4 regions of the Bacillus sp. JK62 genome follow, and region 3 is predicted to be linked to each of the others. Evidence: riboswitches for the same ligand, from Rfam matches in the RefSeq annotation. Region 3 holds a riboswitch; each other region holds the start of a gene.
What was found. A riboswitch is a leader RNA that binds a small molecule or an ion and turns the genes downstream of it on or off. The one in region 3 is predicted to bind S-adenosylmethionine.
Positions count from the first base shown of each region.

Region 1: it holds a riboswitch for S-adenosylmethionine, as region 3 does, so the genes downstream of both, metE (5-methyltetrahydropteroyltriglutamate--homocysteine S-methyltransferase) here and ACWJJ4_RS10655 (bifunctional homocysteine S-methyltransferase/methylenetetrahydrofolate reductase) in region 3, are expected to answer to the same signal.
Region 2: it holds a riboswitch for S-adenosylmethionine, as region 3 does, so the genes downstream of both, ACWJJ4_RS14625 (2-hydroxyacid dehydrogenase) here and ACWJJ4_RS10655 (bifunctional homocysteine S-methyltransferase/methylenetetrahydrofolate reductase) in region 3, are expected to answer to the same signal.
Region 4: it holds a riboswitch for S-adenosylmethionine, as region 3 does, so the genes downstream of both, metN (methionine ABC transporter ATP-binding protein MetN) here and ACWJJ4_RS10655 (bifunctional homocysteine S-methyltransferase/methylenetetrahydrofolate reductase) in region 3, are expected to answer to the same signal.

Region 1 covers NZ_JBSJQA010000004.1:112,549-119,979, forward strand. Annotated here, with positions in the region: gene ACWJJ4_RS11760 (MFS transporter) at 1-16, opposite strand, end outside; gene yeiL (transcriptional regulator YeiL) at 98-769, shown strand; gene metE (5-methyltetrahydropteroyltriglutamate--homocysteine S-methyltransferase) at 818-3,106, opposite strand; SAM riboswitch class I at 3,190-3,344, opposite strand; gene ACWJJ4_RS11775 (S8 family peptidase) at 3,484-4,443, opposite strand; gene ACWJJ4_RS11780 (STAS domain-containing protein) at 4,663-5,496, shown strand; gene ACWJJ4_RS11785 (energy-coupling factor transporter transmembrane component T family protein) at 5,542-6,303, opposite strand; gene ACWJJ4_RS11790 (ABC transporter ATP-binding protein) at 6,278-7,431, opposite strand, start outside.
Region 2 covers NZ_JBSJQA010000006.1:150,213-157,643, reverse strand. Annotated here, with positions in the region: gene ACWJJ4_RS14650 (3-ketoacyl-ACP reductase) at 1-256, opposite strand, end outside; gene ACWJJ4_RS14645 (DUF948 domain-containing protein) at 386-691, shown strand; gene ACWJJ4_RS14640 (hypothetical protein) at 757-1,518, shown strand; gene ACWJJ4_RS14635 (RbtT/DalT/CsbX family MFS transporter) at 1,550-2,797, opposite strand; gene ACWJJ4_RS14630 (FGGY-family carbohydrate kinase) at 2,845-4,311, opposite strand; gene ACWJJ4_RS14625 (2-hydroxyacid dehydrogenase) at 4,304-5,320, opposite strand; SAM riboswitch class I at 5,442-5,534, opposite strand; gene ACWJJ4_RS14620 (molybdopterin oxidoreductase family protein) at 5,681-7,431, shown strand, end outside.
Region 3 covers NZ_JBSJQA010000003.1:210,467-217,897, forward strand. Annotated here, with positions in the region: gene ACWJJ4_RS10635 (LysE/ArgO family amino acid transporter) at 1-365, opposite strand, end outside; gene pdxR (MocR-like pyridoxine biosynthesis transcription factor PdxR) at 491-1,933, shown strand; gene ACWJJ4_RS10645 (pentapeptide repeat-containing protein) at 1,941-2,567, opposite strand; gene ACWJJ4_RS10650 (GNAT family N-acetyltransferase) at 2,766-3,206, opposite strand; gene ACWJJ4_RS10655 (bifunctional homocysteine S-methyltransferase/methylenetetrahydrofolate reductase) at 3,288-5,129, opposite strand; SAM riboswitch class I at 5,219-5,341, opposite strand; gene ACWJJ4_RS10660 (YajQ family cyclic di-GMP-binding protein) at 5,442-5,933, opposite strand; gene ACWJJ4_RS10665 (CvfB family protein) at 6,033-6,929, shown strand; gene ACWJJ4_RS10670 (BMP family lipoprotein) at 7,101-7,431, shown strand, end outside.
Region 4 covers NZ_JBSJQA010000001.1:841,058-848,488, forward strand. Annotated here, with positions in the region: gene ACWJJ4_RS04175 (acyl-CoA dehydrogenase family protein) at 1-811, shown strand, start outside; gene ACWJJ4_RS04180 (arsenate reductase family protein) at 925-1,281, shown strand; gene gcvH (glycine cleavage system protein GcvH) at 1,341-1,724, shown strand; gene ACWJJ4_RS04190 (YusG family protein) at 1,779-2,015, shown strand; gene ACWJJ4_RS04195 (toprim domain-containing protein) at 2,085-2,450, shown strand; gene ACWJJ4_RS04200 (thioredoxin family protein) at 2,453-2,773, shown strand; gene ACWJJ4_RS04205 (SCP2 sterol-binding domain-containing protein) at 2,870-3,220, shown strand; SAM riboswitch class I at 3,331-3,437, shown strand; gene metN (methionine ABC transporter ATP-binding protein MetN) at 3,543-4,568, shown strand; gene ACWJJ4_RS04215 (methionine ABC transporter permease) at 4,561-5,229, shown strand; gene metQ (methionine ABC transporter substrate-binding lipoprotein MetQ) at 5,243-6,058, shown strand; gene ACWJJ4_RS04225 (carboxymuconolactone decarboxylase family protein) at 6,150-6,527, shown strand; gene ACWJJ4_RS04230 (hypothetical protein) at 6,720-6,872, shown strand; gene sufC (Fe-S cluster assembly ATPase SufC) at 7,049-7,431, shown strand, end outside.

The DNA of each region.
Region 1 (7,431 bases), on a different contig from region 3:
AGCGATATGCTTTCATTCCCGTTCCTCCTTTAATTGGCATGTTATCATGTAAGGACATAAAGACAATATGAGATATCTCATATTTTTGGGGTGGACGATGGAAATTTATAAAGGCGAGAAAAAGCGGCATCAGTTAGAAAAACACTCAATCGCGCATTTATTCTCTTTCCCCGCTGAAGAGTTTATGGAAGTGCGCGAATATGAGCGGGACGAATGGATTATTCAAGAGGGCAGGAGACCTGACTTCCTGTTTTACGTGATTGAAGGAAAAGCGAAAATATATGTAACCCACCAAAACGGGAAAGTCTCTTTAATTAATTTTATCAACAAAAATGATTACATCGGAGAGATGGAACTATTACATGAAGTGTATTACACAAAAGGAATTCAAGCCTCAGCGAAAACTGTTTGTTTTGCTCTGCCTATTTACCGCTGCCGCGCGCAATTGCTGCAGGATGCGAAATTCCTGCGTGAGCTGGCTAAGTTTTTAAGTGCTAAGGCAACGCTTATGGCTTCGAAATATTCACAAAGTCTGGCGTTCCCGCTTGAAAACCGGCTTGCTGATTTTATTTTGCAGACGGCTTATAAAGGGGTTTATAAAGAGAAGCACGTAACGGTCTGTGATTATTTGGGTGTATCTTACCGTCATCTCTTGCATGTGCTGACGCAATTCTGCCAAAAAGGGTATTTGCAAAAAGAAGGGCGGGGCTATCAAATGAAGCAGTATGATTCATTGTATGAACTTGCAGAAGCGCTGCAGAATAAGTAGCACGCCCAGAAAAAACAGCCATCCGCAAATTACGGATGGCTGTTTTGATTATACAAGCTGAGCTTGTTTTTTTCGTGCCTGTTTCGCGGCGTCGACCATATTTTTTAATGCCGCAACGGTTTCTTCCTGCTGTCTTGTTTTCAGTCCGCAGTCCGGGTTTACCCAGAAGCGGTCAGTCGGACACACTTCAAGCGCGTCATCAATAATTTGATAGATTTCTTCAGTTGCCGGCACACGCGGGCTGTGAATGTCGTATACACCGAGTCCGAGGCCTTTCACGTAAGGATGTTCTTTCAGGTACTCTAAAAATCCTCCGTGGCTTCTGCTGTGTTCGATTGTAATGACATCCGCGTCAAGATCATTGATCGTATCTACGATATCTTCAAAGTTGCTGTAACACATATGCGTATGAATCTGCGTCTCGTTTCGCACAGAAGATGTCGTTAACCGGAATGCTTCTGCGGCCCAAGTTAAATATTCATCCCAATCCTGCGTTTTTAACGGCAGTCCTTCGCGGAGCGCGGGTTCATCCACTTGGATAATCTGAATACCGGCATCTTCAAGCGCTTTTACTTCTTTTCTGAGGGCAAGCCCGATCTGGAAGGCGATTTCTTTTCTTGAAATATCCACACGCGGGAATGACCAGTTTAAGATGGTGACAGGTCCCGTCAGCATGCCTTTCATGTGTTTTTCAGTCAGCGATTGGGCGTAGACCGTATCTTTTACCGTCATCGGTTCGATAAATTCGACATCTCCGAAAATGACAGGCGGACGTACGCAGCGTGAACCGTAAGACTGCACCCATGCATATTTCGTAAAGGCGAATCCGGCCAGTTTTTCACCGAAGTATTCGACCATGTCCGTCCGCTCAAATTCTCCGTGAACGAGCACGTCTAAGCCGATTTCTTCCTGAATGTCAACCCAGCGCTTCGTTTCCGCATTAATAAAGGCTTGGTACTGTTCATCCGTCCAATCTTTTTTGCGCCATTTTTGCCGTGCGCTCCGCACCTCGGCAGATTGAGGGAAGCTTCCGATTGTCGTCGTCGGCAGAAGAGGAAGACCGAGTGATTCATTTTGCAGCGCCAATCGTTCTTCAAAGCTTGCCGGACGGGAGAAATCTTTTTCCGTCAGCTGATTCAGCTCTTCTTTTTGAGCTGAGTTCGCTCCTGTTGCGAATGCTTTTAAAGCCTTAAGTGCCGCTTTTGATTCTTCGATCTGCTCACTGACGGCCGCTTTTCCGGACAGAAGCCCTTCTTTTAAGACGCCGAGTTCCGCCAGTTTTTCTTTAGCGTATGACAGGCCGTTCAGCAAATCCTTTTCAAGATGCTCGTCAGGGTGTTTCGCCACCGGCACGTGCAGAAGACTGCTTGAAGGCTGAATCCATAACTCCTCAACATCAGCGTGGCTGAGGATATCCAAAGCTGCATCAAGGCGTTCTTCAACATCGATTTTCCAAATGTTCCGGCCGTCGACCACACCGGCTGCCAGCACTTTATCTTTCGGGAAGCCGTGCTTTTTCAATTGCTCAAGGTTTCTGCCTTTATCATGCACGAAATCAAGTCCGATTCCCTGTACGGGATAAGAAACGAGTTCTTCATATGCATCAACTGAATCAAAGTATGTCTGCAGGAGGACATTCAGTCCTGAAAGCTCTTTTGTAATAGATTCATAGAGGTCTTTTGCGGCGCGGACATCTTCAGAAGAAGCTGTCACAAGGGCAGGCTCATCAATCTGAACCCATTTGACGCCTTCTGCTTCAAGCTCTTTCAGCAGCTGCACATAAAGAGGAACAAGGCGTTTTTGAATCGCTTTCGCTTCTGATTCTTCGTATCCTTTCGCAAGCGTGACGAATGTATACGGACCGACGATGACAGGTTTCGTTTCCGCTCCGAATTCTTCTTTGATCCGGCGGTAGTCGTCAAGCTGTTTGTTTCTCGTCAGACGGAATTCAATGCTTTCGTCATATTCAGGAACGATGTAATGGTAGTTGGTATTGAACCATTTCGTCATTTCACTGGAAACGGCGTCTTTTACACCGCGGGCAATCGCAAAGTATGTATCAACGGGATCCGTGATGCTGCGGAATCTTTCCGGAATCCAGTTAAAGCTGACGGCGGTATCAAGCACATGATCATAATGAGTGAAATCAGAGACCGGCACGATATCGATATGTTGGTCAAGCTGTGTTTTGACAGCTGATAAGAATAAACCGTCAAGCTTTTTAAGAAACGTTTCTTTATCAGTGTTTCCTTTCCAATAAGCCTCAAGTGCTTTTTTCCATTCTCTGTTCAAGCCGATTCTCGGAAAACCGAGGTTCGAAGTTTTGATTGTTGTCATTAAGTCTCCTCCTTTAAGTGAGATGTAACAAAAAAGCCTCTTTCTCATGAGAGAAAGAGGCTTTAACTTCAAAATGCAAGCCTCTCTTATCTCTCAGATCACGTCTGATGGAATTAGCACCGTGCCTTATGAGACAATCGTCTCGGCGCAAAAATCACGCGCCCCATTTCACAATGGAATTACGGTCGGTTGCTGTTGGGGTCAAAAGGCCAATCCCTCGCCCAACTCTCGATAAGAGAAAGTATTTCAATTTTTTTGAAAAGTTACATCATTTGTTGGTTATCTTATCAGCTTATTCAGATCACTGTCAATAGAAAATCTCACAATTTAAAAATTGGTGATGTGACAAACTGATCAATCATTATACGAGAAAAATATCAGAAAGACAGCAGCTGTGCCTGTTCGGCTCTTTCCATCAGTACTTCAGGCGCGTCTAAATACAGAAATCCGTTCCCGGCCAATGTTTTGGCGATGTCCAAAGGAAGGGTCCGCCGCACGAGCTGGGCGTAGACTTCAGCCTCAGAAAGCGTCCGCTGAAACGCGTCCTGTTCAAGCCCTTTTATTAAGGCAAGCGCTCCGCTCACATGCGGGGCGGCCATTGAAGTGCCCGTCAGCTTCCCGTATTTATGGTTGGGAAGGGTGGAGAGAATATTTTCTCCCGGAGCCACCAGGTCAATCTCTTTATTAGCGTTTGAAAATTCAGACGATTTACGGGCGATTGAGACTGATCCGACTGCGATCACTTCGTTGTAAGCGGCCGGATACGACAGTTCCTCTGTACGCTCGTCTCCGTCGCCTTCGTTTCCTGCCGCGCAAACGACCAGAACACCGCTTTTTACCGCATTTGTGACCGCTTCTTTCAGTTCAGGCACATCGCTTGGCCCGCCGAGTGACATGGAAATAATGTCCGCCTTTTGTTCAACGGCGTAGTTGATGCCGTTAATAATCCATTCGTATTTGCCGCTGCCGTTTTTCCCGCCGAGAACTTTAACGATTAAAAGGCTTGCTTCCGGCGCGACACCCGAAATTCCGCCGTTTGAATCATTGGCTGCAATCGTTCCGGAAACGTGTGTCCCGTGTCCGTTGTAATCGGAAATCACGTCTTCTTTGCCTCCGTCATCATCGGTGAAGTTTTTCCCGCCGACAATCCGGTCTTTCAAATCAGGATGATTGATGTCGCAGCCTGTGTCAAGCACCGCGATTTTAATATCCTTGCCTTTAAACCCTTTTGCCCACAACTCTGGCGCCTTAATCACTTTAATCCCCTCAGGAAGCTCGTTCACATCCATGATCTGTTCATCCGTGACATAAGGAATCAAATGCATTTCACCATTCATAAAAAAGCCCTCCTTTTTTATGCTTGCGAGTGGATACAAGGGTGTTGCTACTATTTTATGGCAGAGCATGCCGGCCGGAAAGAGTCATTTGAAGCATTTTCATAAAAAAGGCGTAATCTATCGGACTAAAAAATTTCAAATAAATGGATAGTTTGACAGCTTTCATTTTCATTCATGACCCGCTGACGCTATAATTGGAAATGGGAAAGGAGAAGAGAGATGAAGATAAATGAAGCGTTATACAGCTATTTTTCAGAACAAGTGGATCAAATTGCGAAAGAGTGGATCGAAACGATGGAAGATTCGGATCCGAATTCGATTTATTCTTTGACAAATCCCGTCATCACAGAAGAACTGACGGAGCAGGATAAAGAATTTTACCGGCATATTAATAAAATGTATATCATGCCGGAAAAAGAATTTTTAGAAGAGTTCGAGCGGTGGGTGATTGAGCTTGCGAAAGACCAGAAGCATCTGGATACTCCCGTCCAGTATGTGGTCCGTGAATTCATGAGAAACCGGAGACTATACATCAGTTATTATGATGCGTTTGCCGATAAACATGAATCTTCGTTTGCTCAGGGAGAAAGGAAGAAATGGGAGAATTTAATTACGCAAGTATTTGATTTTACGATTTACACGTTTGTCGATCATGCTGAGCATAACTCAAAAATGCAGCTGAATGCGCAAAGAGAAATGATTTTGGAGTTAAGCTCGCCGGTTATCACGCTGAGCAAACGGACGGCGCTGCTGCCGCTTGTCGGCGATATTGACACGGAGCGCGCCAAATTCATTCTTGAAAATACGCTGAGCACATGTGCAAAACGGCTGATTGAACATCTGTTAATTGACCTGTCGGGTGTAGTGGTTGTCGATACGATGGTGGCGCATCAGATTTTTAAATTAATTGAGGCGCTGAAATTGATCGGCGTCACGTCCACTTTATCCGGAATCAGGCCGGAAATCGCTCAAACCGCCGTACAGCTCGGCATTAATTTCTCAGATATTACGGTCAAGTCCAATCTCGCTCAGGCTCTCAATTATCATCAATAACATACATAACAAAACAGGCTGCCGAATCACTCCGGCGGCCTGTTTTTATATAAACAACAATGAAATGAGCCAGCTTGCCCCGAATAACAGAAGCACGAGCAGGAAAAAGCACCAGTCGGCGCGGCGCACAGTAACAGTTCTGTAAAACGTGCGGTTTCGGCTCCCCGTAAAGCCTTTAGATTCCATCGCGATCGCCGTGCGTTCCGCCTTTCTGATTGCGCCTGCCAATAGCGGAATGGTGAAGCGCCTGAAGGCGGAGAGCTTCCCTTTCAGCCCGGAATCAGACGCCGCACCCCTGATTCTGTGCGCCTGCCGGATGATCAGGATTTCATCTTTCAGAAGAGGGAGAAACCGGAATCCCGCGATAACGCCGTATGCAAGCTTGGGCGGCAGCTTACACTGCTGAATCAGACTGAGCATGAACAGAATCGGATCGGTTGTAAAAAGAAACATCATCGACAAAGCGGAAAAACATAGAATACGAAACGCGATAGAAATCCCGAGCGCCGCGTTATCACTGTTGACGGCAATCGGCCCGAGCTTAAACAGCAGATTGCTTCCGGTTGTCGGGACGTTTCCGAATACGGCGGCTGTCCATAAAGAACCGAAGGCCAGAATGACAAACGGAATCGTGAACAGCAGCCATTTTTTCAGCGGCACACGCCCCGCCGAGAGGACGCCTCCCGCAATGATGATATAAAACAAAGCAGGGGTGTACGGATTATAAATAAATGACAGCATAATGACGCATAACAATACAGCCGCCGCCTTTATTGACGGGTTAACAGCCTCCAGCCGCAAGTTCATTTCTCCGCCTCCTGTCGTGTTTCATCCATTCATACCGCAGCGGCAAAGCCAAATGTGCCTGCTCGGCGATCCCGATGTTATCAGAAAACAAAGCGTCGGGAGTTCCCCGGAATACCAGTTTCGTGCCGCAGAGCACAAGGATCGTGTCGGCATAATCCGAGACGAGTTCCATATCGTGTGTCACCATCAAAACAGCCGTTCCTTCCTTTTGAATCTCACGGAGCATTTGCATACACTCCCGCGCCGTTTTGGCATCCTGTCCGAAAGTCGGTTCATCAAGCATCAAAACGTTCACATTGTGCATAAGCATCGTCGCGACGCTGAGCCGGCGTTTTTGTCCTTGGCTTAAAGAAAACGGATGCTGTGAGGCATGGCGTCTCAGGCCGAATCGGGTTAACAGCTGAAGAGCTTTCTCCTTTGCGGCTCTGTTGCTTTCAAAACTGAACATCAGCTCTTGAATGACGGAATCTGTGACAAACTGGTGTTCAGGATTCTGGAAAACATATCCGATCTGCCGCCGCAGCTCTTTTTCAGAATAGGAATCAATCGGTCTGCCGTCTATTTTGATGTCTCCGCCCAGCGGACGGATGAGCTTGGCCGCAGCAGAAAGGAGCGTGGATTTTCCTGTTCCGTTAGGGCCGGCAATCGCGGTGATTGATCCTTTTTTTACGGAAAAGCTCACATCCTGAAAAATGACGTCTGCTCCTCTTGAGAATGACAGCCCGTGAACGCTCAGCGCGTCTTCTGCCGAAAGCGCAACGGGCCTGGGTTCAGGCAGAGATGGTACAGGTTCGTGAAACAGATTTTCTTTACACAATGTAAAAGGAATGCTGACGTGCTCCTGCAATGAGATCACACGCGGAATCGGAATGCCGAGCTGCATCAGCTCTTCAATCTTGGTTTCAAAGATAACATCCGTCTCTCCGTCCATCACCTTCTGACCCGTTTCGTCAAGCACAATCGTCCTGTCCATCCACGGCGCCCAGTGATCAAGCTGATGTTCGATAACGAGAAGGCCGAAGCCTTTTTTTGCTTGAAGATCTTTGATCAGCCGCACTAATTCACGTGCGGAATATGGATCAAGCTGTGCCGTCGGTTCGTCCAAAATAATGAGTTCCGGTTCCATTG
Region 2 (7,431 bases), on a different contig from region 3:
TGTCAACCTCACCGAGTTCTTCTTTAATAGAGGAGACGGCTTGTTCAACCTCTTTTTGGTTTTTTACATCGGCAGCAGCGAATGATGCCTTTACACCAAGGGCTTTCACTTCTTCCGCAACCTTTTCGACATTTGCTTCTGTACGGCCGATTAAACCGATATTGACTCCTTCTTTGGCTAAAGCGATAGCGGCGGCGCGGCCGATTCCTCTGCCCGCACCCGTGATTAGAGCCGTTTTGTTTTGTAAGCTTTCCATGTCTTTCACCCTTTCTGAATGTCCTTATGTACGATTTCACATTATAAGCAGAAAAAAAACAATTAGCAAATAAAATGATTCAACACGATCCGTAAAGGGTATCAACTGAAAAAAAGGAGTGAAAAGCAGATGATCATCATTTTGTATATCAGTGCTGCCGTTGCGGCTGCCGCGTTAATTTATGCAGCCGTATCCGCCGTGCATTTTAAAAGAAACACAGCGCCTGATATAAAGAAGATTAACGCCGCGACAGCGTCTATGCAGACGTCCGTTGAAGAAATCAAAACAGAAACCCGTTTGTTATCACAAAAGCAGAAAGAACTGCAGGAAGACTTTCTTACTAAAAAAACAGCCGTGCAAACGACGGCAGCCGAAGTTAAAGGAACGCCTCACGTGCTGAAAATGCTCTGGAACGCCGGTAAAAGCGGTTTATGAGCCTGCATGTCATCCGACGTTTTTGATGACACTAAGAGAAACTGGCGGATTCAAGGAGGCATAACATGATTTGCGATCGTGAGCGGCTTGCGCATTTTTTGCAGCAGCTTAAAGCATTATCATCTTCGGGAGGATTTACAAAATCGGATTTGCTGACTCCGGAGTTCCATTTAGCCAAGGACGGAGATCTGGATATGTATTATTCGCCTCATAATGAGGATATCAACCCACATGCTGCGGTTGTCATCTCCGGAATTACACCCGGTTTTTTTCAGATGCAGCGGGCTTACAAAGCAGCGGCACAGCTTTTAAAAAACGGCGAATCTCTTGAGGTGATAGCATATGAGACAAAAAAAGCGGCCGGACTTTCCGGTTCCATGAGGCAGCACATCATCGAAATGCTTAATGAATGCGGTCTGCCGGCCGCGCTTCACGTTGAGGATTCATCCCGGTTTTTTGATTCAAAACGGGAGCTGCTTCATACGACATCCGTTATCAAACACCCTGTTTTTTATAAACAGAAAAACTATACGGGACACCGGCCGGCCATCAGCAGATCAGCTCTTCTCAGCCGTTACGCGCTGACATGTTTTCCGGATGAAATAGAAATGATGAAAAAAGACATTCTGCTTATCCCTCTCGGAAAAGCAGCAGAATCAGCCTGCCGCACGCTGAAGAAGAACGGCAGAATGGGCCATGCGGTCATTCTGGAAGGCTTCCCGCATCCGTCCGGAGCAAACGGACATCGTTTCAAACAATTTCACGAAAACCAACAATCGTTACGTGAACAAATTCAGCGGTTTGCCGGGTTTCTTCAGCAGCCGTAAAAAAACGCCCCGAATTTTCGGGGCGCTGCTGTTAAGAAGCGTATTCAGGCAATGCTTTATCGTGTTTTGCCGTTTTCTCTTCAGGTATTTTGATTTGATTTGTCAAGATTGCACTTACGAAATAGAGCGCTGCGAAAATCCATACAACGCCTTGTGCGCCGACAAGCCCGATGAACGCCCAGGCAAGCGCGGGGCCGACAAATGCCGACAGGCCCGCAGCCAGATTTAACACAGACATGGCGGCACCTTTATTGCTGCCGGCCGCCGTCGGCACGATAGCCCCGATCGGAACGAACCCGGCGAGGAGCCCTCCCCATATAAAACCGACAATGCTGACGAAAAGCAAGTTCCCATGTGATACAACAGGAGCATAATATAATAAAAGAGTAAAAATGCCGCAGCCCACTCCTCCGAACCACATGACGGTCTTTTTCCAGCCGAAGGCATCGCCGACTGCGCCGAATATTAAGTTAAAGACGATATTTCCGAGAAAGATCGTTCCCCAAATTTGCAGCCATACATTTGTAGAAATGCCGTGCTGCGCCATATGCATCGGGAGGAATACCGGAAATCCGTATGTTCCGATGCTGTTAATGATCCGAATGATCCCCCCAGAGAGCACGCGCGGATTTTCAGCAAGGATGGTGATTCCCTTCATTAATTCCTGCGCCTTTTCCCGCTTATCTGCCTTTTTCTTTTCAAAGCGGTCCCTATTTAAAATCAAAGCAAAAAACGCGCCGAGGCATACCCAGAAAATTGAACTCCACAGCGTATTCAAATAGCCGAAGGATTTGATAGCCCAGCTTGAATACCAAGCACCGAATACAAACATCCCGCAGCAATATGCAATCCAGAACCAGCCGACCGCCGTACTGAGCCTGTTTTTCGGCGAACGGTAAATCACCCATGTCAAAAATGAATAGGCAAACAGCGGGTAACCCAGCCCTTTAATAAAATACGTGACATACATCACCGGCAAATTAAGATTCTCAAATCCGTATGCGATAAACGCGGCTGTTCCGATGACGTAAAACAACAGCCCCATAAACATCGTCCGCTTTGCGCCGAAGGCTTCGAGGCAGACCCCTGAAAACCACGACGCCACAGCAAGAGAAATACCGTAAACCGTAAACAGGGATGCTGATTGCTGTACCGTCAAGCCGTTTTCAACTAAAAACGGGCTGAGCCAGCCTTGTTCAAGGCCGTCCCCCATCATAAACAGCACGACCCCTAAAAATCCCCAGGCGAGCTGTTTTGGAATTCCTATTTTATTAAGCATTTTTGTTCCTCCTCAGCAATCTTTCATGTTGTCATCTCATCCCCAAGTCAGGCTTTCACCGCCGGTTGAAAATGAGTAAATAATTTTTGCGTATGTTTCCATTCTTCATATAGGAAGAGATCCGTCTGATCCGCTTCCGGCTCAATTATCTTTGTGCGGGTCGAAAGCTCTGCTTTCACACCGAGAGCTTCGTTGCAAATCATCACCGCTCCCATTGCGGATGCCTGGCTGAACCCCTCTCTCTTGTAGATTTTCTTTTGAAGAAGGTTAGCAAGAAACTGCGTCAAAGCATCACTTTGGAAACCGCCGCCGCACACCTTCACATAATCTTGTGAAAAGGAAGCCGCCTCTGTTAACGCCTCATAGTTCCATTTGATTGAAAAAGCGATTTCCAGCAGTGCGGCTTTAACAAAATGGGCTCTGCTTAAGTTTTGGGACAGCGGAGCGTCAAATATAAATCCGCCTTTTGCCAGTGCGTTTTTCTCAGGCGATAAATAGGAGCCTAACGCAGATATACAAGCATGATCATGTTTCGGCAGACTTGCGATTTCCCGTTCCATGACGCTGTAGGATTCATTCGGATAAAAAATGGATTTTAATTTTTGATAATTGAGTCCTGTTACACCCGGATTCGTTTCAAGAAGCCATTGACCTTCTTCTGTATGGCAATTCAGCCATGCATTCTCTAAACTTTCGGTTCCGGTCTCCGCTGTTATCTTTGTAATCGGCGTCGTTGTGCCGGATACGATGACGATATCTCCCGGCTTTGCATCTGCACTTTTGATGGCAAGCTGTGTGTCTCCCCCGCCTGCAATCACAGGCACTCTTTCAGAAAGACCGAGCACCGCCGCTTTCTTAAACGTTAACATTCCGACAACCGTCCCAGATCGGACGAGTGAAGGAAGAATGGCAGAAGGCACACCGAAGATGTTGCATAATTTCTCTGACCACGCCTTTTTCCTTACGTCAAACAGCAGTGTTTCAGCAGCCTGTGACGGTTCATAGCTTAAAATTCCGCTCAGCTCAAATGTCACCCAGTCACTGATGCTTGTGATGCACTTCACTTCTTTCCATAAAGACGGCTGTCTGGCTTTTAATCCGACAAATTTCATGGCGGAAAATAAAGCGCTCGGAAGACGTCCGGTTTGCTGATGCACTTCTTCTTCTGCCTCAATCCCGCCTTCCCATTCACGCCCTCTGTTATCAATGTTGGGCAGACCGAGAAATGCCTTTTTATCTTTATTGATCAAAACGATTCCCTGCCTCTGGCTTGTTGAGGTGATTCCGATTAATGTAATATGAGGGCTCTTGGCAATAGCCTTTCTTGCCATAGCGCTGATTTGCGTCCATAACCCTTCCGGTGAGAAATATCGTCCGTCCGGATAAAGCGGATCCGTCACATATTCGATGTCTTCCCTTTCAAGCGCGGTCACTTCGCCGCCGGCAGTCACGACCGCGACTCGCGCATTCCCAGTCCCGATGTCAAATACAAGGTAGCCTTTTTGTTCAGCCATTACAGCCTCCTCCTTCCGTTTCAAGTTCTCTTTTGTTATAAAGTTCACGTATTGTATAGGTTTGATCTTGTTTCCATTTGAAAAGCGCTTCATTTAAAATCTTCACATGATGATCTTCCACTTCAAATGTTGCGCCCGCTAAATGGGGAGTCGCTAACACATTCGGCAAAGAGATCAATTCATAATCAGAAGATTCAGGCGGTTCATGATAAAACACGTCAAGGATCGCTCCCTTAATCCGCCGTTCTTTCAGCACCCGCAGCAGCTCTTCCCTGTCTGTAACCGCCGCTCTTGACGTATTGACAAAAACAGCTTCCTGTTTCATCAATTGAAAGTGCCGGGCGCCGATAAGGCCGATGGTTTCTTCTGTGCGCGGCAAGTGAACGGAAACAATATCACTTTCAGAAAATACCCGTTCAATCGTCGTTTTTTCATACTCCCGGTTTTCATGACGGACAAATGGATCATAGTAAAGCACTTTGCAATCAAAAGCGGCCAATAGCCGGGCGATTCTCTGTCCGACAGCGCCGAAACCGATAAGGCCGACTGTTTTCCCCGTCAGCTCATTTCCTCTGAATTTGACGTAAGCCTGCAAATAATCACCATTCCACTTCCCGTCCTTCAGCCACTGATGGGAAGAATACGTATGACGCAAAAATGAAATCACATTTCCGATAAACATTTCAGCAACGGCCTGGGCATTGCGGGCCGGTGTAAAGAAAACGGGGATTTTTCTTTTAGTCGCCGCCGCAATATCCACATTAGACGGCATTCCTCTGCAGACACCGATAAAAGCGGAATCCGGCAATATGTCAATAACACGCTCAGACACCTCATCAAGTTCGGTAATAAGCCCCGACGCGTTTGTCTCTTGAATCATTCGGATCAATTCATCTTCCCGATAGGCCCGGCCGTGCTTCTTCCACGGCCGGTGCACAGTCCGGCCGAACAGCTCAGTCAGCTCCTTCAGCCCCTCGTCGTGATATGGCGCGGTAATTAAAACCGTCATGGTACAAAACATCCTTTTCACATAAATTTTTCCATAAAAAAATCTCTTTCCTCAAAGAAGGAAAGAGATTCATATACCGTCTTTATCCGCTTGAAGCGCACAAATATGTATAGACCATTCTTTCCTATCTTTCAAGCATACGCTTGCTGGAATTGGCACAATAAATGTTGCCGAGGTTTCATAGGGCCAGTCCCTCCACCTCTCTGGATAGAAAATAAAATGATGAAATTGTCAGGCTGTTTAAAAGAATAAACTCATCATAGAAAAGTCTTTCCATGATGTCAACACTTTTTTCTGAATTGACGTTCGATTTTGAAATGTTATAATGCTTACAATATAAACAAAGAGGAGAAATGGGCTATGAATTCTGCTGCAACACAGCCGAACGGGGTCTTTAAGTCGGTGTGCTCCCTAGACTGTCCCGATCAATGCGGCTTGCTTGTGACAAAAAAAGACGGAAAAATCGTTAACATTCAGGGAGACCCCGATCACCCGGTCACATCAGGGAATATTTGCAACAAAGTCAGACACATGGCTGAGCGTATTTATGATGAGAAGCGCGTAACCGTTCCGTTAAAACGGATCGGTAAAAAAGGTGAAGCCGCGTTTGCGCCTATTTCCTGGGAGGAAGCGATCAATACGATCAGTTCGCGCTGGAAAGAGCTTATTGCCGAAGAAGGAGCGGAAAGCATTCTTCCGTACAGCTTTTACGGCAATATGGGAAAACTGGCGGCAGAGGGAATGGACCGCCGTTTTTTCCATCGTCTCGGAGCGAGTCATCTCGAACGGACGATCTGCAGCAAAGCCGGATCTGAAGGCTATAACTATACAATGGGTGAAGGAGCGGGTACTGATCCGGAGGAGACCATACATGCAAAGCTCTTTATTTTTTGGGGGATCAATGCCGTCAGCACGAATATGCACCAAATCATGATTGCTCAAAAAGCCCGGAAAAAAGGGGCTAAAATTGTCGTTATCGATGTACATAAGAATCAAACCGGCCGGCTTGCCGATTGGTTTATTCCCATTCGCCCCGGCACAGATGCCGCACTCGCCCTCGGTATCATGCATGTCTTATTCGACGAAAACCTTCACGATGAAGCATTTCTCACAGAATACACCGAAGGCAGTGAAGAATTAAAAGCGCATGTTAAACACTATGATCCGGAAACGGTTTCTGCTATTACAGGCGTTAAAGCCGACGATATCAGACGCCTTGCGAGAATGTACGGGGAAACCTCCCCTTCCCTTATCAGGATTGGAAACGGCATTCAGCACCATGACAATGGCGGAATGATCGTCCGCACCGTCGCCTGCCTTCCGGCTGTTACAGGACAGTGGCTCAACACCGGAGGAGGCGCAATCAAGCACAACAGCGCGGTATTAAACTATAACAGACAAGCGCTCCAGCGGCCTGATCTGCTTTACGGCCGGAAGCCGCGATCATTTAATATGAACAGGCTCGGAAGCGTTCTTTTAGAAACAAAACCGCCCGTGCGCTCCCTGTTTATTTACGGTACGAATCCCGCAGTGGTTGCGCCGGAAGCGAATAAAGTCAGAAAAGGCCTGCTGCGGGAGGATTTATTTACAGTCGTTCACGATTTATTTTTAACGGAAACCGCCAAATATGCGGATATCGTGCTCCCTGCTTCATCCGCTTTTGAAAACACGGATTTTTACACGTCTTACTGGCATCATTTTATTCAGCTGCAAAAACCGGTGATCGAACCCTACGGGGACAGCAAATCGAATACGGAAGTGTTCCGTCTGCTTGCCGGAGCAATGGGATTTACCGAGCAGGAGCTTCAGGATTCCGATGAAGAATTAATCAGACAGGCGCTGGACTTTCCCGACAATCCGTATATCGAGGATATTGATTACGAAGCGCTCTCACGCCATTCCTTCATGAAAGCCAAACGGAAAAAACCGCTTTTTCCGGGAAAGCTCAAGACACCGAGCGGAAGAATTGAATTATATTCGGAAAAGATGAAACAGGACGGTTATCCGGCGCTGCCGACACACATCCCTCTTGAGAGCGATGACGATTTTCCGCTTTTATTTGTCCCGGGACCGAATCATAATTTTTTAAATTCGACATTTTCAAATAACGA
Region 3 (7,431 bases):
TGCGGGTTCAAAAGGGATACCATGGCGGCCGTGACCGCCTGTTTTTTTGCCGTGAAAACTGTTTTTTTCGCCTGTTCGGCCTGCGGTTTGCTTCTCCAAGTCTGCCAGCCTAAAAAACTGAGAAACAAAAAGCCGCCTATAAGCATGACGGTCTGAAAAACGGGAATCTCTGCAATAATCATTGACACGCCTGCGACGGCCGCGCTGATGAGAATCGTATCGCATACCGCCGCGGCAATCACTGCGGGAAACGCCTGCCACACATGTTTTTGCCAGGCTCCCTGCTGAAAAATAAACACGTTTTGCGCGCCCAATGGCAAAATAAGGCCGAAAGCGAGCATCACTCCGTGAAGAATGGCATTCATATCGTAAAACCCTCCAATCGTCAACTACATCTCATTGTAGCCGCACTGTGTGCTGATGTCTCCGGCCATTTGGCTGGTACTTGAACCAGCCAAATGTATAATAAATAAAGAAGGAGGGATGACGTATGAACAGCTGGCGTCCGGATCGGGAGTCGCACATACCGCTTTATCTCCAGATCGAACAGCATATAAAAGAAAAAATACTTCATGGCGAATGGACCATTGGCACGAAAATTCCCTCACAAAGAAAGCTCGCCGAGGAGCTTCAGGTCAACCGAAGCACAGTGACGGCAGCAGTTGATGAGTTAATCGCCCAAGGTCTTCTGGAAGGAAAAAGAGGGGGAGGCACAAAGGTCGTCAACAATACGTGGAGCATCATGGCAGCGGCTAAGCCCCTTGATTGGAGCACGTACGTTACATCGGGGAGTCATCAGCCGAATTCATCCTTGATTCAGGCCATTAATCAAAACGAGCCGCGTCCGGATCTGATCAGGCTGGGGACGGGTGAGCTGAGTCAACAGCTGCTGCCTGAGCAGGAGATGGCCGAACTGTTCCGTGAAGCGGGAACTAACATTTTTGCGCTCGGCTATGAAGAACCGAAGGGCAGCCTGCAGCTTCGGCAAAGCGTCGCGGAACATTTGAAAACAAAGGGGATTCACGCGTCCCCGGCATCCATCGTAATCGTCTCAGGGGCGCTGCAGGCGCTTCAGCTCATTTCAATCGGGCTGCTAAAACCAAACTCCGTCATGCTGGCTGAAAACCCGTCGTATCTCCATTCCCTGCGTGTGTTTCAATCAGCGGGCGTCAGGCTTAAGGGAGTGCCGATGGATGGGAGCGGAATCAAAACGGATCATCTTCCCGCTTACCGTCGGCAATACGAAGCGGGGCTGCTGTACACCATTCCGTCATTCCATAATCCGACCGGAACGGTAATGTCACTCAAGCGGCGGAAGGAACTCATCGCGCTTGCAAGAAATCACCGTCTGCCTGTCATTGAAGATGACGCATACGGTGATATATGGATCGATAAAGAACCGCCGCCTCCGTTAAAATCCATGGACGGTGAGGGGAATGTACTGTATATCGGCACGCTGTCAAAAACCGTAAGCCCGGGTCTGCGCATCGGATGGGTCGTCGCCCCTGAGCCGGTTGCAGACAGGCTCGCCGATATTAAAATGCAGACGGATTACGGCTCCAGCGCTTTATCTCAATGGGCGGCATGTCAATGGCTGTCAAGCGGCCGCTATGAAGAGCGTCTTTTGCGTCTCAGAAAGGAACTCAAAATCAGGAGAGATGCGGCATTGCGTTTTCTTGAAAGATACGCGGGAGATATTGCGGAGTGGCGTGTGCCGGAGGGGGGCTTTTATATTTGGGTCACCTTCCATAAAGCATTCACCGTTCAGACGCTTTTCATCCGTGCCTTGGAGGCCGGCGTGCTGATCAATCCGGGAGCTCTCTATCTTCCCGAAGACCGGCAAAGCCTGCGTCTTTCCTATTCGTACGCATCTTTACCGGACTTGGAAAAAGGCATTCAAACGATAGCGGACATTGCCCGCCGTTTCGTTTAATAAAAGATCACGTCACAATGGCGCCGAGCGCTTCTGCGAATGTAACGGCATGCGCCGGAGAGATGCGGCATCCTTTCAGCTTATCAAGCGAGACATGCAGATGATCAAATGTGCACGTGCTGATATCCATATTAAAAAGAGACGTGCCGATGAAGTTTGCGCCGTTCAAATCACAGACGTCAAGATCTGTGTATTCAAGAACGGCATCATTCCACTCACTTTCTGAAAGGCCGCACGAGTCAAAACGGACATGCTTCATATTGGAATAGCTGAAGGAGCTGTAATTTGCGAGGCAGTCTTCAAACCGTACATGACGCATGGCGGAATCCGCCAGATTCAAGCCGAGAAGTTTTGAATGCTGAAACGCCGTTCTATGGATGATGCTTCCGCTGAAATCAGCGTTTGAGACATCGCATTTGTCAAACAGGACATCCGTACATTCCATATGTCTGAAAGAGATATCCGTAAAAACGATGTTTCTGAAAATGACTTTTTCGGCACGCAGGCCGTCCAGTTTGCCGTTTACGATGCCGTTTTCAATGATGACTTCTTTGAGCTCCTCATCCTGAAGCGCTTCAGTGAAAGAAAGCACCGGCAATTCTTTCGGGATTTTCGGTTTTTGGATCGTATTCATCTCATACTCCCTTTTCTAAACATAATAGCTGAAATCGGCAATTGGCAGATATCGCTTTCTGCCTGCCATCCTTGCTGTTGCGTAATGTACAAAGGGTATTAAAAAAGCGGGAGGGCGTCAATAGTGTCGCATATAAAAGCAGACGTGACATTCAAGGTAATACCCTTAGAGACATGTCCCCAAGGGCTTTTGTCTGTTTCAGGCGAGTTCTTTATACATGATCACATGCGGGCCGATGCCGGGTATGTCAAAGGGGCTGCCCGTGCTTTTCCAGCCGAGCTTTTCGTAATATCCCTTCACGTGGCATCTGGCGTTGCACCAGACAAGCGCAGCCCCCATATCTGCCAGTTTCCGTTCCGCATAGGCGATTAACGTGCTTCCCGCTTTTTGCGTCCGGTATTCTTCAAGCGTTGCCATGCCGCGCAGCTGGTAGGCGGGCGCCGCCTGTAAAGCCTGCTGGTTCTGCGGGTAGAAAGAAGCGATGCTGATCAATGTCCCGTCGTAAAAACCTCCGAGATGAAATGCTCCTTTGACGCTGTCCTGATCATATTTACAATCCTCAATCGTCTGATGGGGGCGCAGCACGCTGTGTCTGATGGCGTATGTGTCTTCTGCGGTGATGGGTTTTACTTCAACCATAAAAAATCCTCCTTTGTTTGATTCTTTTTCTGTATCGTACCATGAAAAAGCCGCCTGTCATATCAGGCGGCCTCTTCCGCGTCAATGCAAATATACATCAGCCCGCTTTTCATCCTTTTGCTTAATATAAGCTGCAAGCTCTGATGTCAAATCAGAACGGAGAAACGGGGTGATTAAATAAATTCCGTTAAACAGTTCGCACGCCGTGTCGAGAAGCGACTTGGCGATGGCGAGGCCTTCGGCTTTCTGCTTTTGCTTGTCTTCGCCGGCGAGCGCCATTTTTTCCCGGATGCTGTCTGACAGCTTAATGCCCGGGATCTCATGATGAATGAACTCTGCATTGCGGCTGCTCGTTAACGGCATAATTCCGATATACACCGGTGTTTTGAGGTGTTTCGTTTCATGATGAATGTCAATGAGCTGCTGCTCCGAGTAGACAGGCTGGGACACGAAGTAGTCAGCTCCGCACTCGATTTTTTTCTCCAGCCGTTTTACTGCTTTATCAAGATGGCGGACATTCGGATTAAATGCTCCGGCTACGGAAAAGTTCGTTTTCTTGCCGAGCGGTTTCCCTGATAAAGAAATGCCCTCGTTGAATTGCTTAATCAGCCTGATCAAGTCAAAGGACGTTAAATCATAGACGGAGGTAGCCCCCGGAAAGTCGCCGATTTTTGAAGGATCACCCGTGATGGCTAAAATGTCGGTAAGCCCGAGCGTATCCAGCCCCATTAAATGTGACTGAAGGCCGATGATGTTGCGGTCTCTGCATGTAATGTGAACGAGAGAACGGATATCAAGGCGCTCTTTCAGCAATGAACCGCAGGCGGCATTGCTGATCCGCGGTGTCGCCAATGAATTGTCGGCGAGCGTCAGCGCTTCTATGCCGGTTTCTTTTAATTCAGCCGCCGCTTGCAGAAATTTGTCAAAATTCAATTTTTTCGGCGGGTCAAGCTCTACGATAATTGACCGTTTTTGAGCGGCGATTTCGTTTAAACCCGGCTCGGTCCGTTCGTTCCGGACGGAGATGACTTCTTCTTCCCGTCTGATTTTCACTTCTTTATCAGTGACGGGAGAAAGTCCGCGGACCGCTTCAGCCATGGCTCTGATATGGTTTGGCGTCGTACCGCAGCAGCCGCCGATAATGCGCGCGCCCTGAGTGCGGAACTGTACGGCGCTCTCCCGGAAATAGGCATCGTCCGTATCATACACAAGCCGGCCTTCTTCTAAAGACGGAAGGCTGCTGTTCGGGTAGACCGATAAATAAGCGTCACGGAAAATCGGCACTTCGGTGAGCGCTTCAATCATGTGGTACGGGCCGAGCCGGCAATTGATTCCCGTTATGTCAGCGCCGAGATCGGCAATTGACCTGAGGGCTTCCCGAAGCGGCGTTCCGTCCTGCAGCACGCCCTGTTCGTGCATGGATACGTTCAGCATAATCGGAAGTTCCGTTTCTTTTCTCGCTATCTTCAGCACTTCGCGCGCCTCTTCTAAATCATAGTATGTTTCCAGGAGCAGACCGTCCGGCTCTTCGTGAAGCAATAAATAAAGCTGCTCCCGAAAGCTGCGTTTAATCTCCTCCAGGCTGTAGGCGTTTTTGTTAAAGGTGCGGATGCCGCCCATCGTTCCCAATACATAAGCGCCGTCTGAGGAAGCGCGCGCGATTCTGACCGCCTCCTGATTGATTTTTTTTGTTTCATCCTCAAGTCCGTATCTTGAGAGCTTAATAAAATTCGCGCCGTACGTATTTGTCTGGATGATGTCTGCCCCGGCTTCGACGTAAGCCTTATGTATCCGCTTGATTTCCTCGGGCTTTGATACGTTCAGTTCCTCAAAACATCTGTCAATGCCGTAGGAATAGAGGAGAGTGCCCATCGCGCCGTCCCCGATTAAAATCCGTTCTTTTAAGTCTTGTAATAGTCCCATTGTTTGCCTCCTTCGTCACATTCAGCAAGGAAAAAAGAGAAATAAAAAAAGTCTTCTTAAGAAGAAGACTTTGTAATCATTTGTCTCTCTTCTTATCTTCCAAGCTGTTTTTAGCTTGCTGGATTTAGCACCTTGGTCATGGTTTGGGTTAAACCATTACACCGGTTGCTGAAGCGTCGTCGGGCCAGTCCCTCGGCTTCTCTTGATAAGAACGTTCATATAATTGTCATGGGTTTCCAAAACTTAACTGTGAAAATCCCTTTCTCCAAATTTACCGAAAATAGAGACAATAATCAATAGGAATCACATAATTTATCTAAAATTAATAAATTGAACGTCAATCGGCAGGTCTGCCCCGCGGACGGCTGCAATAATCTGCTGCAGATCATCTTTATTTTTTCCGGTGACGCGCACTTGGTCGTCCTGAATCTGTGACTTGACCTTCAAGCCGGAGTTTTTAATCACAGCGTTGATTTTTTTGGCGTTGTCTTTATCAATGCCCTGTACAAGCTTCGCGCGCTGGCGCACCGTGCCCCCTGAGGCATTTTCGATTTTACCGTATTCAATGTTTTTCGTCGGCACGTCCCGTTTGATCAGCTTGCCGCTCAGCACATCTTTGAGCTGATTCAGTTTAAACTCGTCATCAGAAATCAGGACAAGTTCTTCCTTTTCTAAAGTTACATCGCTTTTCGATCCTTTAAAGTCATAGCGCGTGCCGATTTCTTTCAGCGTCATCTGAATCGCATTCTGCACTTCGGGAAATTCAACTTTGGATACAATATCAAAAGAACTTTCTTTTGCCATGAGAAAACCTCCTATAACATTTCACTTATGAGTTGATTATAGTAGAATAAAGAGAAATGTCCAACAGCATAAAGCATGAATTTATGCATATTGGAAAAAATGAGAAAAACATCAGCCTCATACGGGCGAATCAGGAAGGACGATAACATGAGACCAGGGCAGCAGCTCACGCTTAGTATAGATCACCAAACCGATTTCGGTTATTTTTTAACCGACGGCGAGGATACGGTTCTTTTACATAACAGTGAAATTACAGAGGATATTGAAGACAGAGATGAAGTGGACGTATTTATTTACGTCGATCATCAGGAAAGACTCGCGGCGACGATGAAAAAGCCGCTTATCAGCTTTTATGACTACGGATGGGTGGAAGTGACGGACGCTGTGGAGGATATGGGCGTATTCGTCGACGTCGGTCTGTCAAAAGACGCGCTCGTCGCAACGGAGCACCTGCCTCCGTACAAATCCGTCTGGCCGCAAAAAGGCGACAGACTGTATTGCATGCTGAAGGTGACAAGCCGCGGACGCATGTTTGCCAAGCCGGCGCCTGAGGATATCATCAGTGAATTATTTACGGATGCAGAGGAAGACGTCATGAATAAAGACCTGACAGGCACGGTGTACAGACTGATCGCATCAGGCTCTTTTCTGATAACCGATGAAGGCATCCGCGCGTTTATTCACCCTTCAGAAAGAAAAGAAGAGCCGAGACTCGGCAGCCGCGTGACGGGGCGTGTCATCGAGGTGAAGGAAGACGGCTCCGTCAACATGTCCCTGCTGCCGAGAAAGCAGGATGCGCTTTCGGTTGACGCGGAGGAGATTCTGACCTATCTGAGATCAAGAAACGGCGCGATGCCTTACGGAGACAAAAGCGATCCTGACGATATCCGCGAACGATTTCATTTAAGCAAAGCCGCCTTTAAGCGGGCGCTCGGGCACCTGATGAAAAACGGCAAAGTGTATCAGAAAGACGGCTGGACATACGAAAAACAATAAATTTTCTGCAAAAACATCGGTGAACCAAAACCGGTGTTTTTTATTTTCTCAAAAGCTCCTATATCCCTCATTTGTTTATCAACCTGCCGAACATACATATTTTATTGAAATAAAATATTCTGACATCCGAACCGATATATAACTATAGAAAAAAACAAAAGGAGAGTTTCAATGAGAAAAATGGCGATATTTGCGGCTGTACTGCTGCTTGCGCTCAGCACGGCGGGATGTGCCGGCAAATCCGAGGAGACGGCGGCCGAAAAAACGAAAACAATCGGCATCATGCTGACAGACAACGGCCTCGGCGACCAATCATTTAATGATTCAGGCTTTCAAGGTTTGATGAAAGCAAGAGACGAGCTCGGCATCACATTTGATTACAGAGAAATAAAAGACACCGGTACGTACGAAAAAGGACTGACCCAGCTTGTCCGGGAAGGCAATGATGTTGTTGTGGGGCTCGGTTACAGCATGCAGGCGGATTTAGAAAAGGTCGCCAAAA
Region 4 (7,431 bases), on a different contig from region 3:
AGTGGGCTTATTCGAAGATAATATGAGCAGACTGACGGAAGAGGAGCAAAAAGACGGACGCGAAGTCGCGAAGTCCATCGCCGAGTACGCGATTGAATGCTCGCTCAACAAAATGTGCGGTTCTGAAACGCTTGATTACATTGCCGACGAAGGCGTTCAAATTCACGGCGGTTACGGGTTTATGCAGGAATATGAAGTGGAGCGCGCCTATCGCGACTCAAGAATCAACAGGATTTTTGAAGGCACAAATGAAATCAACCGCCTGATCGTAACGAGCACGTTTCTGAAAAAAGCCGTAAAAGGTCAGCTGCCGCTCTTTGAAAAAGCAAAAGCGCTCCAAGATGAACTCATGATGCTGATGCCTGAAGAGCCGGGCTCAGAACCTCTTGAACAGGAAAAATACATTGTCAGACAGGCGAAAAAAATCGCCCTCTTGACAGCGGGCCTCGCGGCGCAGAAATACGGCAAAGAGATTGAAGGCGAGCAGGAAATCATGGTGAACATTGCCGATATTGTCAGCGCGCTGTACGCTTTGGAATCCGCCGTCCTCAGAACGGAAAAAGCAATTGCGGCGGACGGTGCCGAAAAAGCCGCGCAGAAGCTGTTATATACAGAAATCTTTGCCCAGGAAGCCCTTCAGAACATTGAAGCGCACGCCAAAGAATCACTGATCGCCATGGAGGAAGGAGATTCCCTCCGCATGATGCTTTCCGTGCTGCGTAAACTGACGCGCCTGACGCCGAAAAACCTCATTCAGAAAAAACGTGAAGCGGCAGCAGCCGTCTTCCGTGAAGAAAAATATACAGTCTGATCACATGCTGAAAGCGCTCCTTCATCAGGGGCGCTTTTTCATGAAGCAACGTTATAGGTTTTTACAAGTGATTGTGTTAAAATAACGACGATCATTTACAAGGGGTGAAGAAGATGTCGTTAAATTTTTACTGGTACCCTAAATGCGGAACGTGCCGTAATGCGAAAAAATGGCTGGAAGACCGCGGTAAGGAAATAAACGAAATACATATCGCGGAGGAAACTCCGTCGAAAGAAGAAGTTAAAGACCTCTATGAAAAGAGCGGTCTTGAGCTGAAAAAGTTTTTCAACACGAGCGGAATGAAATACCGCGAGCTGAACTTAAAGGAAAAACTGTATCATATGTCAGAGGATGAACAGCTCGAACTTCTGGCATCAGACGGTATGCTCCTGAAACGCCCGATTACGACAGACGGCGAAAAAGTCACTGTCGGCTTTAAAGAAGACCAATTCGAAAAATATTGGATGTAATGCCAGGTTCAAAGAATTATGGTATCTTCTTATTATAAGAAAAAAATGGAGGGATTTAGATGAGCACACCGAAAGATATGCGTTATTCCAAAGAGCACGAATGGGTCAAAGTTGAGGACGGAAAAGCCCGTATCGGGATTACACATTTCGCGCAAGCCGAACTTGGCGACATCGTATTTGTCGAGCTTCCGGAAGTCGGCGCCGAAATTAAAGCGGACGAGCCATTCGGCAGCGTGGAATCCGTCAAAACCGTATCCGAACTGTACGCACCGATTAACGGAACGGTGACGGAAGTGAACGAAGACCTTGATGACAGTCCTGAATTCGTAAACGAGTCTCCGTATGAAAAAGCGTGGATGATCGTCGTGGAACCGGCTGATGCTGAAGAAATCGAAAACCTCATGACTTCTGAGCAATATGACGAAATGACACAGGAAGACTGATCGGATAGCAAAGGGGCCATTTGGACACTCTATCTGTAACGGGAGGTGTCTAAAATGGCTTTTGATAAACAAAAGGTCGATGTGACGGAGAACGTCACGGGCCGCTTTCAAAACGGCCGGTTTTCCTTGTTTCATGAAAATGAAGCCATCGGCGAGATGACAGGCATGGACCAGTACGAGCTCAAACAGGGCTTTTCATTTGAAAATCAAAAATTTTATAAAACAGCCGATGTCATAAACGGCAGCGATCCGAAATATGTCGATTGCGATTATGAGAATGGCTGGTGTTAACAGTTGGCGGTGAATTTCACTGCCTTCTTTTTCAATCTGACGCTAAAACAATCGGCAGGTGACGCGCTTATGTACAACGGAGATGAAAAGGTCATTATCGTAGAAGGAAAATCTGATAAAATCAAAGTCAGGGAAGTGCTCATCGAACCCGCGGAAATCGTCTGTACAAACGGGACGATCGGCCAAACCGAACTGGAAGATTTGGCGGACCGCCTGTTTGACAGAGACGTCTATATTTTAACGGACGCAGATGACTCCGGAGAAAAACTAAGAAAACAGCTGAAACGGGAGCTTCCCGAAGCGCGACATATTTATATAGACAGAACATACAGGCAAGTCGAGTCGTGCCCGGGCCATCATCTCGCATCTGTGCTGATCAGAGCCGGCTTTGATGCTGACACTGTATTTTTGAAAAAGAACGACCTGAGGTGGTAATCATGAAAGAACTCCAAGAAAATGAACTCGAATCGATTCAGGATGACGTTTATCTCCTGTATTTGTACACCCCGTTTTGCGGCACATGCCAGCTGGCGTCCAAAATGCTTACTGTCGTCGAAGAAATGCTGCCCGGCGCCGCCTTCTATAAAAACAACGTGAATTATTCCCCCGCATTCGCCAAAGCCTATCAGATTGAAAGCGTTCCGTGCTTTTTGCTGTTTAAAGGCGGAGAGCTTGTTGAGAAAGGATACGCCTTCCGCTCCGTTTCCTATTTATATGAGCTGATTAAACAAAAAACATCGCAAACGTTCCCGATGTGACAATATTTACAGGAAAATGTCGTGCGGTTTATAAAGGGTTCTGTCCGTTAAAAAGAGAAAGTGTATGTATGGCCATTAAAACGGGAGGTTATACGAGTGGAGAAAATAGAAGTTTCAGAGAATGACGGACAGCATCTGTTTTTGAAACCGCTATTAAACGCCTCAACGCTGCTGATTACATTCCAAGGAGAAACAGAAGCCTTAACGGTCTCAATTAACGGACAGGGAGAAATGAGAAAAACGTCGGCTTCAAAGGAAAAATCTAATTTGACCTTTTACGGAAACCAGACGGAAATCATCCATCTCCTGCATGGTGATGTCTCTTTGCAAAAGCTTATCCAAAGCGGAAAACTCAAAGTGAAAGGATCATTCAGAGCCCTGCTGAAGCTGGAGGCCATCCTCTGGCTGACAAACGGATTTTTTCAGGCGATCAGTAAACGGCCGTAACTGCCAATCTACTATGTGACAATAGCTTCCAATATTTATTTTATTGACTTTTTATCATTCGCCGTGCTATTCTACAGTAAGAATTTCCGGACGAAAATACGATATGTTTTCTCTTATCAAGAGAGGTGGAGGGAAGTGCCCTATGAAGCCCGGCAACCATCAACAATGTTGAAATGGTGCCAATTCACTCGAAGCGGTCTGCTTTGAAAGATGAGAGAAAGGCCTTTTTCAATAAGCCTTTCTGCTCATTTTTGCAGAAAGGCTTTTCTTTTGCGGAGAAACCCGGAAGATTTCTTAGAATAGTGTAAGGCGGGTGATTGCTTTGATCCATCTTCAAAATGTTTCAAAAATTTACAAAGCGAAGCATGGGGATGTCAATGCTGTCCAAGATGTCACTCTTGATATCAAAAAGGGCGAAATATTTGGAATTATAGGATATAGCGGAGCTGGTAAAAGTTCCTTAATCCGTCTCCTGAACGGCCTTGAAAAGCCGACGTCGGGAACCGTGGAAGTCGCGGGGACGGAATTAAATAAAGTAAGCAGCCGCGGGCTGAGAAAAGCGCGCCAGGAAATCAGCATGATCTTCCAGCATTTTAACCTTTTGTGGTCGCGCACCGTCCGGGAGAACATTATGTTCCCGCTGGAAATCGCCGGCGTGAAAAAAAGTGAACGGGTCCGCCGCGCTGATGAATTGATTAAACTGGTCGGATTAGAGGGGAAAGAAAAATCTTATCCGTCGCAGCTGAGCGGCGGTCAAAAGCAGCGTGTCGGCATCGCCCGGGCGCTCGCCAATAATCCGAAAGTCCTTCTGTGCGATGAAGCGACATCAGCGCTCGATCCGCAGACGACCGATTCAATTTTGGATCTTTTATCCGATATAAATGACAGACTCGGTCTGACGATCGTGCTCATTACCCATGAAATGCACGTCATCCGAAAAATCTGCAACAGAGTCGCCGTCATGGAAAACGGGAAAGTCGTTGAAGAAGGCGAAGTACTCCAAGTTTTCAGAAACCCGCGCGAACCGATGACCAAGCGTTTCGTTCAGCAGGTGACAGAACCGGAGGAGACGAAAGAAACCATCCAGCATTTTCTGCAGGAAACAGCGACAGGGAAAACGATTCAGCTTTCATTTGTCGGGCAGGCCGCCGAGCAGCCCCTCATTACGGAAATGATCCGAAACTTTGATGTGGACGTTAATATTCTGCAGGGGAAAATTTCACAGACGAAGGACGGAGCCTACGGTTCATTATTCATTCATATTGACGGTCAGGAAAAAGAAGTAGAAAACGTGATCCGGTTCATCAAAGACAAACAGGTAGAAGCAGAGGTGATCACAAATGTTTGAAAAATGGTTCCCGAACGTTGATATAACCGAGCTGTGGACGGCCACATATGAGACCCTTTATATGACGGTCATCGCTTTAGTTTTTTCATTTATCATCGGAGCGATTCTCGGTCTTCTGCTCTTTTTAACGGGCAAGGGAAGCTTATGGGAAAATAAAATCATTAACACCGTGATTGCGGCGGTCGTTAATATTTTCAGGTCTATTCCGTTTCTTATTTTAATTATTCTGCTTCTCGGCTTTACTAAGATTTTGGTCGGATCGATTTTAGGACCGAATGCCGCATTGCCGGCGCTGATTATCGGCTCCGCGCCGTTTTACGCCCGTCTTGCGGAAATTGCGCTCCGGGAAGTCGATAAAGGAGTCATCGAAGCTGCCAGATCAATGGGAGCAAAGACATCGACGATTATCTTCAAAGTGCTGATTCCTGAATCAATGCCTGCGTTAATTTCAGGCATCACCGTGACGGCCATCGCCCTGATCGGATCTACCGCCATTGCCGGCGCCATCGGTTCAGGCGGACTCGGAAACCTTGCATATGTAGAAGGCTACCAGTCCAATAATACGGATGTAACGTTTGTAGCGACAGTATTTATACTCATCATCGTCTTTATCATTCAGATTATCGGTGATGTAATTACAAATATAATAGACAAAAGATAAGGGAGGATTTACATTGAAAAAGATTGTATTAAGTGCGCTGCTGCTTGTGTTCGCGGGAGTTTTAGCCGCCTGCGGATCAAACGGCTCGAATAAAAAGGAAATCGTTGTCGCCGCGACAAAAACACCGCATGCTGAAATCTTAAAAGAAGCGGAACCGCTCTTGAAGGAAAAAGGCTACACATTAAAAGTAAAAGTGCTGAACGATTACAAAATGTACAACAAAGCGTTAGCTGATAATGAAGTGGATGCGAACTACTTCCAGCACGTTCCTTACCTTGAACAGGAAATGAAAGAAAATAAAGATTACAAACTCGTGAATGCCGGAGCCGTTCACCTTGAGCCATTCGGAATTTACACGAAAAAATACAAATCGCTGAAAGACCTGCCTAAAGGCGCGACCATCATCATGACTAACAATGTCGCTGAACAAGGCCGTATGCTGGCGATGCTTGAAAAAGCCGGACTGATCACACTTGATCCGAAGGTAAAAACGATTGAAGCGACGACGAAAAACATTACGAAAAACCCGAAAAACCTGACATTCAAAAAAATCGCCCCTGAATTAACGGCGAAAGCATATAATGAAGAAGAAGGCGATGCAGTCTTCATTAACGTCAACTATGCGATTCAAAACAAACTGAATCCGTTAAAAGATGCGATTCAAGTGGAATCAACGAAAAACAACCCGTACGCAAACATCATCGCCGTACGCAAAGGTGACGAAAAATCAGAGAAAATCAAAGCGCTTATGGAAGTGCTTCACTCTAAGAAAATCAAAGACTTTATTGAGAAAAAATACGACGGAGCCGTGCTTCCCGTATCTGAATAAAGCGAAAACCCCGGATGAATCATCCGGGGTTTTTTTCGGGTATTAATCGGAGAACTGTCCATAATAAAAAGGAAGGTTAACGATTGGAGGAATGGCAGTGGCTCAATACCAGGATAACGGAAAAAGCGTGCATGACGCATTGAAACAATATAAAGAAGGTTTAGGCATATTCGAGCAAAAAATGCCGATGATGGGGCGGAAGTTTAATGAATTTACTGAGCAGTGTTTCTCAGCGGATTCATTAACTGAAAAAGAGAAACAATTAATCGCTCTGGGCATCAGCATCAGCGCTCAAGATGAATTTTGCATGATTTATCATACGAAGGGCTGCCTTGACCAAGGGGCCACAGAAGAAAACATCCTTGAGGTCATCAGCGTCGCGGCGGCATTCGGGGGCGGCGCGGCTCTCAGTCAGGGAGTGACCCTCGTGCAGCAGTGTATTCAGGAATTCGGACATACGACGCATTAGAATGAGCAATCGTGTGAATACCGTTTTTCAGATAAAGCGAGCGCCGGTTTCCGGCACATTCGAAAGGATTCAGGGGCACACCCTCTTTGGCCGGAGCAGCGGATCATTGTTACAATAGAAACAAATATATGAAGGGATTGATTCATTATCTGCACCAGCCACGAGAGACTGGACCTTGACTATACGCCTGAAATGGAAAAAGCGATGCAGAAGTCACACGGCATCGGCTACGAGGAATACGGACGGCGTCTTTCAAAAAGGATGGAAGTCGAACGGCAGAGGGAGCTTGAATATCAAAAAAGCAAGTTCCTCGCAGCGCAGCTTAATGAGAAAATCGGTCAGTAAAAAAGGGTGGATTTCCGCCCTTTTTCTGTTTCAAACAGCTTTAATTACGCCTTGATCTTTGATAAACTTTAGGAATGTTCCGGGTAATATAAAAAGTTGTATTTACTTTTCATTTGTTATAAAATTAGAATGAGAATAAATTGAGAATAATGATTATATATTTTGGAGGTATAGATATGGCTGCTTCAACATTAACGATCAAGGATCTTCACGTTGAAATCGAAGGAAAAGAGATCTTAAAAGGTGTAAACCTTGAAATAAAAGGCGGCGAATTCCACGCTGTCATGGGGCCGAACGGTACCGGTAAATCCACGCTCTCAGCAGCGATTATGGGACACCCGAAATACGAAGTTACAAAAGGCAGCATCACGCTTGACGGCAAAGATGTACTGGAAATGGAAGTGGACGAGCGCGCTCAGGCGGGTCTTTTCCTTGCGATGCAGTACCCAAGCGAAATCAGCGGTGTGACAAATGCCGATTTCCTTCGCTCTGCGATTAACGCACGCCGTGAAGAAGGCGATGAAATTTCTCTTATGAAATTCATCCGCAAAATGGACGA